DNA from 3 places in the Pedobacter lusitanus genome. Region 2 is predicted to be linked to each of the others. Evidence: riboswitches for the same ligand, from Rfam matches in the RefSeq annotation. Region 2 holds a riboswitch; each other region holds the start of a gene.

Region 1 (4,273 bases), 220 kb from region 2:
TCTCATTCACGCTTTCCAGTTGAGTAGCATTATAAGCTTCGTAAGTACGATAAGAAAGCAGAGCGATACTTCTCGCTGCTTTCAGTCCTTTGATACCACCATCAGGTTTTTGTGCGTAAAAAGTACGATCGGTAGTAATCGCCAGACGCTGACTTTCATTGAAAGCAATCCCCCATGGTGAATGAAAAGCATTTGTAGCAACCAGAATCAGGTTTTCAATTTTACTACCATCTGTTATAGCCCACTCAGCAGCTTGCTGGCCACCTAATGATCCACCAATCAGTACTTTGATTTTTTTAATTTCCAGATGTGCTGCAAGCAGCTGATGTCCATGAACCAGATCTCTGATAGTGAACTCAGGAAATGATAAATAATATGGATTTCCGGTTACCGGATTAATACTTAGCGGATTTGTGCCGCCATAATGAGAGCCGATAACGTTTGCGCAGATAATAAAATGTTCTTCCGGATTGAAGAGGTTCTTCTCTCCGAATAAACCTTTCCACCAGTCTAATACATCCGCATTTGCTGTTAAGGCATGACAAGCCCAGATTACATTATCCTTATTCGCATTTAGCTTACCAAAAGTCTGATAGCTGATTTGTAATCCACGCAGTTTCTTCCCGTTCTCCAGTTTAAATTGCTTTGCGTGGTTATATATATGTGTTGATGACATTATTCTTTTTTTCTATCTTTTTTAAGCTTATCTCTATTTTCCGGAGGACAATTTTTCAAATGCCTGCTCGAAGTCGGCTTTGATATCGTCGATATGTTCAATCCCTACAGATACTCTTAATAATTGCGGTGTAATACCTGCAGCTGCCTGTTCTTCATCACTCAATTGTTGATGCGTAGTGGCAGAAGGCTGTATAATTAATGTTTTGGCATCGCCGACGTTAGCCAGATGACTAACCAACTGAAGTTCATTTACAAATTGAATGGCCTGTTCTTTACCTCCGTGCAATTCGAAAGAAAGCACGGCGCCAAATCCGTTTTTAAGATACTTTTTTGCATGCTGATGATAAGGGCTGCTTTCCAGTCCCGGATAAGAAACCTTATTTACAGCCTCATGATTTTCAAGCCATGTGGCCAGTGCCAGCGCATTATCCACATGTCTTTGTACACGTAAGGATAAAGTTTCCAGGCCTTGTATCAGAAGAAAGGAGTTAAAAGGAGCGATGGCAGGACCAAAATCCCTTAAACCTTCTACTCTGGCGCGGATGATAAACTGTATATTTCCAAAGTCGCTTCCGATACCAAATACATCGTTGAATACCAAACCATGATAACCCTCAGAAGGGGAGGTAAACTGTTTGAATTTACCATTTCCCCAGTTATAGTTTCCACCATCGATTATTACTCCACCTATACTCGTTCCATGTCCTCCAATCCATTTAGTCGCAGACTGAACAACAATATGTGCACCATGCTCCAATGGTTTGAATAAATAACCGGCAGCACCAAATGTATTATCTACGATCAGGGGCAGATCATATTTTTGTGCAATTAAGGATAGTTTTTCAAAATCAGGAATACTGAATGATGGATTTCCGATACTTTCCAGGTAAATAGCTTTTGTGTTTTTATCAATTTTAGCTTCAAAATCCTGTGTATCATCACTATCTGCAAATCTTACTTCTATACCCAGGCGCTTGAAGGCTACTTTAAACTGATTATAACTACCGCCGTAAAGGTGAGGAGAAGAAACAAAGTTGTCACCCGCTTCCAGTATATTGTTTAAAGCGATAAACTGAGCTGCCTGTCCGGAGGCAACCGCCAGTCCCGCAACACCACCTTCCAGTGCAGCTACCCGTTTTTCGAAAACATCAGTTGTCGGGTTCATTAAGCGGGTATAAATATTACCGAATTCTTTTAAAGCAAAAAGATTTGCCCCGTGTTCGGCACTTTTGAATCCATAAGAAGTAGTTTGATAAATAGGTACAGCTCTTGAACCGGTAGTCGGGTCAATTTCCTGACCTGCATGAAGTTGTAGTGTTTCGAATCTATAATTGGCTGACATGATTGCGCTTGATTTAATTGATTAAAGGGATTGTTTACAGACAGATACGGGATTTATGGCGTACAAAATCCGTATAAGGGAGTGCATACCTCTGAAAAGAGGCCTTCCGGTTGAACTAAATTAATTTTACGTGGAAGATTGTTGTTTAGCCGATGCAACAACACATGCATGCATTAGTCTGCAGATGCTCAATTGTGTAAAAAACAGATTCGCCTGATTGCGATGGTTGGTATTTTGTTTTCATTTTGTCTTAATTTATCTTTCCAGAAAGCACTATGCTGACTGGTCAGGAATTGGCACCTTCTCCATTTGGGAGGGTTGCCAGTGGGTCACGGAGCCTGTCTCTCGCCACTTCTTTATAAATCAAACCCAGTTACCGGGTTGACTTGAATAGCTTGCGCTATATGGTACAAATGTAGTGATATTGTGATTACTTCCAAAATAATATTCTGAAAAATAATCAACAATCTGTATGTGAGTGACTTAAATTAAATATTGGAGGCTGTCTTTGAGCTTTAAATGACGTTTTTTAGCCTAAAGCCTGCTCTATATCAGCAATAATGTCATCAATATGTTCCAGTCCAACGGATATCCGAATTAAATTCTGTGGAGTTTTGGTGTCAGGACCTTCTACAGAGGCGCGGTGTTCAATTAAGCTCTCAACTCCGCCAAGGCTCGTTGCCTGGGCAAATAATCTGACCTGATTGACTACTTTTCTTGCATCTCCTTTAACCAGAATAGATAGCATACCGGCAAAACCGCTCATCTGTTTTGTGGCAATCTCATGTTGCGCATGCGAAGGCAGGCCGGGATAGTATACCGCTTCAATTTTTGGGTGAACAGAAAGATACTTTGCGAGTGCCATAGCGTTTTCAGCATGCCCCTTCATTCTGTATGGTAATGTTTTGATGCTTCTGAGTAAAAGAAAACAATCAAAAGGAGAGGGAACAGCACCTCCGATTTGCTGAATATTTCTGATTCTGCTCCATAATTCATCCTGAACAGCTGTGACTAAAATACCGCCCAGTACATCACTATGTCCGCCAATATATTTGGTTGAAGAATGCATGACTATATCTGCGCCCAGCAGAATAGGATTCTGGAAACAAGGTGAAGCAAAAGTGCTGTCACAAGCCAGGGTTAACTTATGTTTTTTAGCAATTGCAGAGACAACAGTTAAATCTGTAATTTTTAACAGTGGGTTTGAAGGTGTTTCAACCCATATCATTGCGGTATTACTTTTAATATGCTCCTCTATGAGGTCAGGTTGAGTAAGGTCAATAAAGTCTATAGTCAGAATACCTTCAAAAATTGACTGCAGTTGTTTTTTGAAACCCCAGTACATATCATCAGGTGCAATAATATGACTACCCGGAGGTAAGGCCTGAAAAACAGTCATTCCGGCTGTATTTCCAGAAGAAAATGCACAGGCATCTGTGCCTTTTTCCAGATCAGCCATAACTTTTTCGAGTGCAGAACGATTGGGATTGCTGACACGACTATACATATGTCCGCCAGGGTAGCCACCATTTTCATCTCTGAAAAATGTAGTGGAGAGGCTGATAGGTGGTGTTACGTCCCCTGTGGTACTGTGGGTTAGGTTTCCGGCATGTATGGCAATCGTTTCGGTCTGCATAGAATTTTAATTTTCGGGTAATTTTTGGCAGGATTTATGTAAGCTGTTTTCGAAAATACAAGATATGAAAAGAATATTAGTTATAGCAGCCATTTTATGTAGTTCATTGATGGTTTTACAAAGTTGTAATACACCTAAGGGTGCTATGAAAAGAGGAAATGTGTCTGGAAACTGGGTATTAAATGACATCACTTTTGATGGCGTACCAGCAATGAATGTGAAATCTCTCTTTAATGAAGCTTCTTACAAATGTTTTATCGGTAGTACATGGAAATTAACAAATAGTGGAAATGGAACATATTTGCTTCCGGGAACTGCAGATTGTCCTACCAGAACACAAAGTATTTTTTGGTCAGTAAGTACTGCAGACCAGACTTTTCAATTCAAAAAATTATATGAGGGAGATAAAGCGAAGAATGTAACTGAAGGCTACAGACTGATTCTTTCTCAGGCAACAGGAGATAATCTGGTACTAAAATCGCCTGTGGATTATGGAAAAAATCCTGCTTACATTATATTGAATTTCACCAAAGCAATGAAATAGATTTTACATCAAACCAACACCATCCAGGCTGCCTCTGATTAAAAGAGGCAGCTTTTTTTATGTCAAAAAAATC
Region 2 (4,273 bases):
ACCACAACGTGCACACAGCACTTCTGTTCTTTGCATACCCAGAGAATTATCTTCTCTGTATACCGTACTTTTTTTTCTGACAGGCTCGAAAAAACTGGGCCATCCGCAGGTACTTGCAAACTTCGCATCAGACTTGAACAGGGCATTTCCGCAAACAGCACAGTAATAAGTTCCTTTACGTTCCGAATTCCAGAGACTGCCGGTAAAAGCCTGCTGGGTAGCCCCCGTCCTGGCAACCGCATAAAGCTCGGCCGGAAGAATCTTTTTCCATACGGTGTTACTTACCTTTAATACAGTGGTATCTGTTCTGGAATAATAAGGGTTTTTTGTGGTTTTATTTTGACTGTAGCCAGAGAAAAACAACAATAAAAGCACCATGGAGTTTAATATAGTTTTCATAAATCTTCTTTTATCTTTTAGTCGTTAAAAAACACAGAACCTTACAAGTCAGTTAAAAATATCTTTTGATATGCTTAACTGATAGCTAACTAAACCTACGTCAGATCTGATTGCCCTGGTTTTTAAAAGAATAAAAACAATCGTAACTTACTGTCAGTTAATTATTTTATTTCTAATTACGGGACAATCCAGGTCAAATTACTTAAAAAAAGAAATATCAAAATAAAGTATACTAATTTTATAGTATTTATTTACCTTTGCTGATGAACCACCTAAAAATATTACCTATGATAAAAAAAACTACACTACTTGCCGCCGGAGCCCTGCTCCCATTTGCCCTGTTTGCTCAACAACCATTTAGCATAAAAGGAGAAATTAAAAGCCTGCAGCCAGGGGATAAAATTTTCCTGAACTACATTGCAGACGGAAAGAGTGTTCTGGACTCTGCGATAGCAGCAAAAGGCACATTTACTTTCAATGGCAAAATTAAAGATCCAGCCAGAGGTGTTTTATACAAAAAATCAAATGTAAAGGGAGTTAAAAGTGATGCACTTCCCTTTTATCTGGAATCAGGCAACATTGAAGTAGCTGCAACTGACTCACTAAAAAAAGCCACAATAAACGGTTCATTGATCAATAGAGACAACAGCAAACTCAAATCCCAGTCAAAAACAGTTCAGGATCAGATTGACATACTCAATGCTGAATATGCTAAATTCACTCCCGAACAGAAAAAAGATAAAGCTTTTATAGATAGTTTTGAAAAGCGTTATGAAAATATTTCAGCAGGACTAACCCCTATTTATCTTGATTACGCACGTAATAACCCGGATTCATACATAAGTATTGTAGTGCTGTCTCAGTTAGCTACAAATGACAAAGTTCACTCTGATGCAGAACAACTGTTTCAGGCTCTTTCACCAAAAGTCAGAGAGACCAGTACCGGAAAAAGCATAGCAGGCTACTTTGAGGCAGCAAAAAAGACAAAAGTCGGATTGCAGGCTATAGACTTCACGCAGAATGATGTTAACGATAAACCAGTGAAATTATCAGACTTCAAAGGGAAGTACGTATTGGTAGACTTCTGGGCATCATGGTGTGGTCCCTGCAGACAGGAAAACCCCAATGTAGTTAGTGCTTACAACCAGTATAAAGACAAAGGATTTACTGTGCTGGGTGTTTCACTGGACCAGCCAGGAAAAAAAGCGGCATGGCTAAAAGCTATTGAAGATGATAAACTAGCCTGGACGCAGGTTTCCGATCTGAAATTCTGGGATAATGCTGTGGCAAAATTATATGGAATCAGATCTATACCATCAAACTTCCTGATTGATCCTTCCGGCAAAATTATCGCAAAAGGATTAAGAGAAGAAGCTCTGCATAACAAACTTGCAGAAATTTTTGATGCAAAATCCAAATAGCTATTTATACCGTTCGTAAATAAATATTTATTACGTACAATCAGTTCTTAAAATTATAATTCTTATCAAGAAAGACGGAGGGAAAGGCCCATCGATGTCTTAGCAACCTGTCCGCGACAAGGTGCTAATTCCTTATTATTGCGCAAGTAATAAAGATAAGTATGAATACCCTTTCGATGGAGAATTCATCCCCTGCCTGAAAAATCAGTTAATATTATTCACCCTTTCAGAAAGGAGTATTATGCAATAAATTACAATTCTTAAAATTTCAAAAAAACGATACCGTAAAACAATAAGGAGCGGTTAGAGCCCGCTCCTTATGAAAGTGATATACCACGGTTACGTGACCATAAATGCGAATTAATGTTTAACCACCAAAACAAATATAATGAAAATTATAAATACATATTCCATACCCCTGTATGGAGAGAATTTCATTGATGTGCCTTCAGCTCGTCATTGTTGGGGTTAGCATAACAAATTAACATTTCAGTTTATCAATAAAGTCATTTAGTTCAATAAACGACCTGGAAGACTACACCCCAAACTTTACTAACACTATGCAATGAGAAAGACTCTACTTAAACTTTTTATATTCCTGTTTATACTTGCTACAACAACTATTGCAGAGGCACAACAAGAAAAAACAATCACCGGAATAATAACCTCGCAGGAGGATGGCTTACCCTTACCCGGAGTAAGTATAAAATTAAAAAACACCAATCTGGGAGCTACAACAGCTGCAAATGGAAGGTTCACATTCACTATCAAAAGATCAGAACCTTCGGATATACTGATTATCAGTTTTATAGGTTTTAAAAGATATGGATACAAACTAAACGGAAAAACTACCATTGACGTTAGCCTGGTTCCTGATGATAACAACCTCAACGAAGTCGTAGTTTCGGCCGGAGGTATCCTTCGTAAACCTAAAGAGCAGGGTTATACGGCAACCAGGATTAATAGCGAAGAGCTAACCAGCGGCAAATCCCCTACAATTGCCGGGGGACTGGTCGGTAAGATTGCCGGCTTACAGGCAAATGCGATTACAAGTGGTGTAAATCCAAATTACAGGTTAGTATTAAGAGGTAACCGCTCTCTTACGGGTGATAATACAGCACTTGTCGTTGTGGACAACGTTGTTGTTCCCAGTTCCATACTTGGTAACCTGAACCCCGAAGATGTAGATGAAATTTCTGTATTAAACGGAGCTGCCGGAGCTACCCTATATGGCTCTGAAGCCTCTAATGGAGTTTTACTGATCACAACTAAAAAAGGCAAGGACGGAAAACCACTTATCCGTTTCTCCAATACCACAACTCTGGAAAAAGTCAGTTTCTTCCCTAAACTCCAAACCAGATTTGGTGCCGGGTCAACAGCTGACGCCCAGATTTTCAGTCCTACCGAGAATCAGCAATATGGTCCTGCATTTGATGGTAGTTTAAGACCACTTGGATTCCCGCTGGCCAACGGAGAGCAGCAGCAGGCTCTTTATTCCCCAAGAACAGACAGAAATGATTTCTGGCAAACCGGCCTGAGCAATCAGACTGATTTCTCGGTCTCTTCGGGAGATACCAAATCAACTACTTATGTTGCTGCTCAATACCTGAATGGCAGAGGAACAACACCTGGCGATAAATATACCAGAACATCACTGAGGTTTAACGGAACCAGAAAAATCATTCCTACATTCAATATAGATTATTCGGCCAACTATGTAGAGAATAATTATGATATTACCAGCGCTACCTCTACTGTATATGCAGATCTGATTAACGTTCCGGCAAATATCCCAATACTGGATTACAAGGACTGGCAGAATAATAAATATGCAACTCTTGATGGCTTTTACAGCCCTTTTTACCTGAGTCCTTACTGGGATGCTGCCAATAACCGTCAGAAATCCAAAAACTCCTATCTAACGGGAAAAGTAGAATTGAAATGGACTCCGCTCCCATGGTTAAACTTCACCTACAGAGCTGGTCTGTCGAATCGTTACTATACTCAAAAAACAAGTAATGCTATAGGTATATATACCGATTATTCACAATCATTAGGTAAAACAAATTTTGCAGGAACTGTATCAGATGATGCCAATCAAACTTCAAGATTCAGCAATGATTTCCTGGTCAATATCAAAAAGGACATTAAGGACTTCTCCCTCAATTTAATTCTGGGTGCATCTTCTGTCAATAAAACATCTAAAGATGTAGGTGTTGGAGCTAACGGACTTATTATTCCAGGCCTTTACAATGTAGGTAACCGTACAGGAGTGGCCGATGCTTCAGAAGGTAATTATAAGAGTAAATTATATGGCTTATGGGCCGATGCCACAATTGGTTACAAAGATTACCTTTATCTTCACCTCAGCGGAAGAAACGATTGGACATCACTGTTAAGTCAGGAAAACAGATCGTTTTTCTACCCTTCTGCAGACTTATCATTTGTTGTAT
Region 3 (4,273 bases), 2.5 Mb from region 2:
TAAATTTTTCCACCAATATGTGCATCAACCAATACACTTAAACTGATCCTTTTATAAGTAAATGTATTGTTAATACCACCCAGCCAGTCTGGTGTATACTTTCCAAGGATTTTTTTAGTAGGACTTGCCTGTGGTGTTCCGTCTGCGCCAATAATAATATCTCCGGCTGCATTTCTTTCATAAGCTGTACCGAAAATTGTTCCATATGGCTGTCCTACAGTTGCCAGAATCTGAACAGATCCGTCTGATCCGAGTTCATAGCTTTGTACCTTCTGATAAAGGTCTTTTACCTTACTGCGATTCATCGAATAATTAACATTGATATCCCAGGTAAAGTCCTTTGTTTTGATTGGTGTTATACCTAGTTGAGCCTCGATTCCTTTGTTGTTAATCGTACCACCATTAACAAGTTTCTTAAGATATCCGGTAGTTGGACTCACGTCCAGACTTAAGATCTGGTTGATACTGTTTGTATTATATAAACTGAAGTCAAAACGTACTCTGTTTTTGAAAAAGCCCAGTTCAAGACCTGCTTCGGTAGATTTGGTAGTTTCTGGCTTTAGTTCGGGATTCAGATCTACTTTATTGAGATTTTGCTGCGGATTACTATCAAATGGCGCAGTAAACTGATAATTGTTGAATAATTGGTAAGGGCTGGCGTCTTTACCTACTTTAGACCATCCGCCACGAAGTTTTGCAAAGTTTAGAACATCACTCTTAATGTCGAAGGCTTCAGTAAGAATTAAACTCGCATTGACTGAAGGATAGAAATATGAACGGTTTTGCGGAGGCAGGGTAGAAGACCAGTCGTTTCTTGCCGTTACATTTAAGTAGGCATAATTTCTGAAACCAAGCTGAGCAGAACCGAATGTACTGTATACCCGTTGTTTGCTGTATTCGTTAGAAGAGATCAGCGGATCGCGGGAGTTACTTAAGGTATAAAGGTTATTAACTGCCAGCTTAGGAGCTTTCTGGTTATTGTTTTCAAAAGTGGTGGTACGGATATTCCCTCCCAATAAAAGATCAAGATTAAAATCTGAATTCAGCTTTTTATTGAAATCCAGTCTTCCTTCGGTATTGTTTTCGCTAAAAGTATAGGCATCTTCTTCATAAGATCCGAATGGAGTTCCATTGGTTCCATAAGCAATCCTGATTTTTCTGCGGTCAGTATAGTAGTCATTCCCGGTTCTGAAATTTGCTGACAAACCATCGATTATTTTATAGTTTAATTCAGCGCTTCCAATCAGCCGGTTACGAACCTGACTTACCGTATTCTCGTAAGCAACAAAATATGGATTACTGTAATAGCTGTTATTCCAGTTAATATTATTCCCGTTGGCATCCTGATAGGTCTTTAATTTATCTACATCAACCTGACGGCCAAACCAGGTGAATTGCAGCATCGTACTGCTGGCTCTTTTTCCACCAGAACCCGGTAGGTTTGCTGCACTGCTGTTTACATAATTGGCTAATGCATTGAAAGTCAGTTTTGGTGTTATTTTATAAGTAGCATTTAAAAGGAAAGAGTTTTTTGATTGTGATGAGTTTGGAATAACACCAGTCTGATCAAGGTTGTTATAAGAAAAACGTAAGTTATATTTCTCTCCTGATCCTGAAATGGAGATTCCATTGTTCAGGGTGCGTCCGGTATTAAAGAAGTCACGTACATTGTTTGGATGTGCAATGAATGGCACCGGAGTACCATTAGAATTAAACTGCGGGATTAAACGCCCGTCCAGTCTTGGACCCCAGCTCTCATCTACACCATCATTAACACCACCACCTTTACCATCTACATAACTGAACTGGCCGTTAGCACCCTGTCCAAATGAATTCTGATAAGATGGTATAGTTAGTAAAGTTGAAAATGTTGCATTTGAATTCACGCTGATGCCTAAACCCTGTGAGTTTTTGCCTTTTTTTGTTGTAATTAAGACTACACCTGCGGCGGCTCTTGAGCCATAAAGTGCGGCAGCATTAGGTCCTTTTAATACACTCATGGATTCAATATCTTCAGAATTGATGTCTGATATTGTATTGGCAAAATCACGTGATCCGCCATTGCCCAGATTTTGTGTATTATCTACCGGTACTCCGTCAATCACAAACAGGGGTTGATTGTTACCTGAAATGGAAGTCTCTCCACGAATAATGATTCTGGAAGACCCCATGTCGCCCTGACTGTTTGTTATCTGTACACCGGCTACCTTTCCGGATAAAGCATTGAGCAGATTAGTCTCTTTTGCTTCAGAAAGATCCTTTGACTTTAATTCCTGAACCGAATAACCTAAAGATTTCTTTTCTTTCGGAATATTCAGTGCGGTTACAACAATTTCGCTTAATGCATTGGATGATTCTTCCAGTTGTACAGTGAGTGCATTTGTTGTGGTTATTTTAAGTTCCTGACTATTAAAGCCTATGGATACAATTTTTAGTATATCATTCGGTTTGGCAGTGATGCTGAATTTACCATTTCCATCTGTCTGTGTACCGATATTTGTCCCCTTTACAAGGATACTTACCCCTGGCAAAGGTTGTCCGTTGGATTTCTCGGTGACTACGCCAGAGATTTTAGCTGATTGAGCTGCAGCGGTCTGTATGATTATAAAGGATAGGATGATCCCAAATAAGTATTTGTAAGTTTTATACATATTTAACTGAATAGCGGAATTATATTCCGGATTAATAATTGGGTGTGTTTGTGTTACTGACTTTGTCAGTGCTTATTTGAATGGGATTAACAAATGCAGATTTTCTGCATATAGCCATGAGGCTGCATATATAGGATGCAATGGAGCAGGATTGCTCCCGAAGAGAATGTTAAGCGGTGTTTTCATCGAATTATACAATTGTTGTGTTTAATTAATCATTATTTATGAATCAGTATCCTTTATAGATTCTTAATATCAGAAATGATTGAGGAAACAGATGACTTAAACCATTGTCTTATAATGGTATATATGTCACTTATCTTTTCCGCTTAATGTGGATAGGAGTTAGCACCTTTTACAAAACTGGTGTATAGGTTGCTAAGACTTCATCGGGCCTTTCCCTCTGTCTTTCTGGATAAGTAAAAATCAATGAACAACTAAATCACGGGCAAATATATAAATAAACTACTAAATCTATAGTATTTATTTTGTTGCCTGTGTTTTCTGAGATTTATCAGACAAAAACGTCCTGTTTTTTCTTTCTGATTTATAATTCTGAGAACGATTAGTCTGAAGTGTGTAAATATTCTTATAGATCGGGAGTATTTCTCTTTTGAGGGACAAAAGGTTAAAATGGCAGCTGATTATTGGTGATGGATTTTTACTTTATTGCGTTTTTCATATAATTTTCAATGTTTTTTAATGAAAAACATAATTTTTAGCAAATAATGGGGGTGTTTTTTTTGTAGTCAGTATGTAACTTTTGTGTTAAAATAATTTAAAATTATTTTTTTTGACTGCTAAATTATTTTATCTTTCGGACGAATCACTATTAAAACCTAAACTTTTATGAAAAAAAGACTACTATTTTTTTGTGTCTTTTTGCTGTTTGCTATACAAGTAAATGCGCAAGATAAGACCGTAACGGGGACCATCACCTCAAAGTCAGATGGGTTACCACTCCCAGGAGTTACAGTCCGTGTTAAAGGAGCAAAACAAGGAGCTATGACCTCCACCAAAGGTCAGTTTTCCATTGCCGTTCCGAAAGAATCAACCACAATTGATGTTTCTTACATTGGTTATGTTACACAAAGTGTAACTATTCCAGCTTCAAATGTTGTTAACGTATCTTTAGCTGAAGATTCAAAACAGCTGGAGCAGGTTGTTGTTACCGCAATGGGTATTGCCCGTAAAAAGAATGAGCTGCCATTTGCTGCTCAGGAATTGAAAGCTGAGGAAATCACCAGAACAAGAGATATTAATCTTGTAAACTCATTAGGTGGTAAAGTTGCAGGTTTAGATATTAAACGTAGCAATGCCATGGGTGGGTCAACGAATATTGTTATCCGTGGTGCAAAATCTATTACTGGTAATAACCAGGCATTATTCGTAATTGATGGTGTTCCTGTATCAAATGCAAGTTCTAATACAGCAGATCAGAATTCAGGTCGTGCTGGTTATGACTATGGTAATGCAGCATCAGATATCAACCCTGATGACGTAGCGTCAATGACTGTACTGAAAGGTGCGGCTGCTACAGCATTATACGGATCAAGAGCTGCCAATGGTGTAGTTATCATCACTACAAAGAAAGGCAGTAAAAATGCAACTAACATCACTGT

The links. A riboswitch is a leader RNA that binds a small molecule or an ion and turns the genes downstream of it on or off. The one in region 2 is predicted to bind S-adenosylmethionine.
Region 1: linked by a shared signal. The riboswitch ahead of PL_RS03695 (O-acetylhomoserine aminocarboxypropyltransferase/cysteine synthase family protein) and the one ahead of PL_RS02710 (SusC/RagA family TonB-linked outer membrane protein) in region 2 are both predicted to bind S-adenosylmethionine.
Region 3: linked by a shared signal. The riboswitch ahead of PL_RS13080 (SusC/RagA family TonB-linked outer membrane protein) and the one ahead of PL_RS02710 (SusC/RagA family TonB-linked outer membrane protein) in region 2 are both predicted to bind S-adenosylmethionine.

The regions. Positions count from the first base shown of each region.
Region 1 is NZ_CP157278.1:816,674-820,946, reverse strand. Features, by position in the region: gene PL_RS03700 (homoserine O-acetyltransferase family protein) at 1-676, opposite strand, end outside; gene PL_RS03695 (O-acetylhomoserine aminocarboxypropyltransferase/cysteine synthase family protein) at 710-2,020, opposite strand; SAM riboswitch class I at 2,273-2,385, opposite strand; gene PL_RS03690 (trans-sulfuration enzyme family protein) at 2,550-3,656, opposite strand; gene PL_RS03685 (lipocalin family protein) at 3,721-4,200, shown strand.
Region 2 is NZ_CP157278.1:593,439-597,711, forward strand. Features, by position in the region: gene msrB (peptide-methionine (R)-S-oxide reductase MsrB) at 1-399, opposite strand, end outside; gene PL_RS02705 (TlpA disulfide reductase family protein) at 687-1,820, shown strand; SAM riboswitch class I at 1,880-1,982, shown strand; gene PL_RS02710 (SusC/RagA family TonB-linked outer membrane protein) at 2,386-4,273, shown strand, end outside.
Region 3 is NZ_CP157278.1:3,070,880-3,075,152, reverse strand. Features, by position in the region: gene PL_RS13080 (SusC/RagA family TonB-linked outer membrane protein) at 1-2,651, opposite strand, end outside; SAM riboswitch class I at 2,965-3,073, opposite strand; gene PL_RS13075 (SusC/RagA family TonB-linked outer membrane protein) at 3,501-4,273, shown strand, end outside.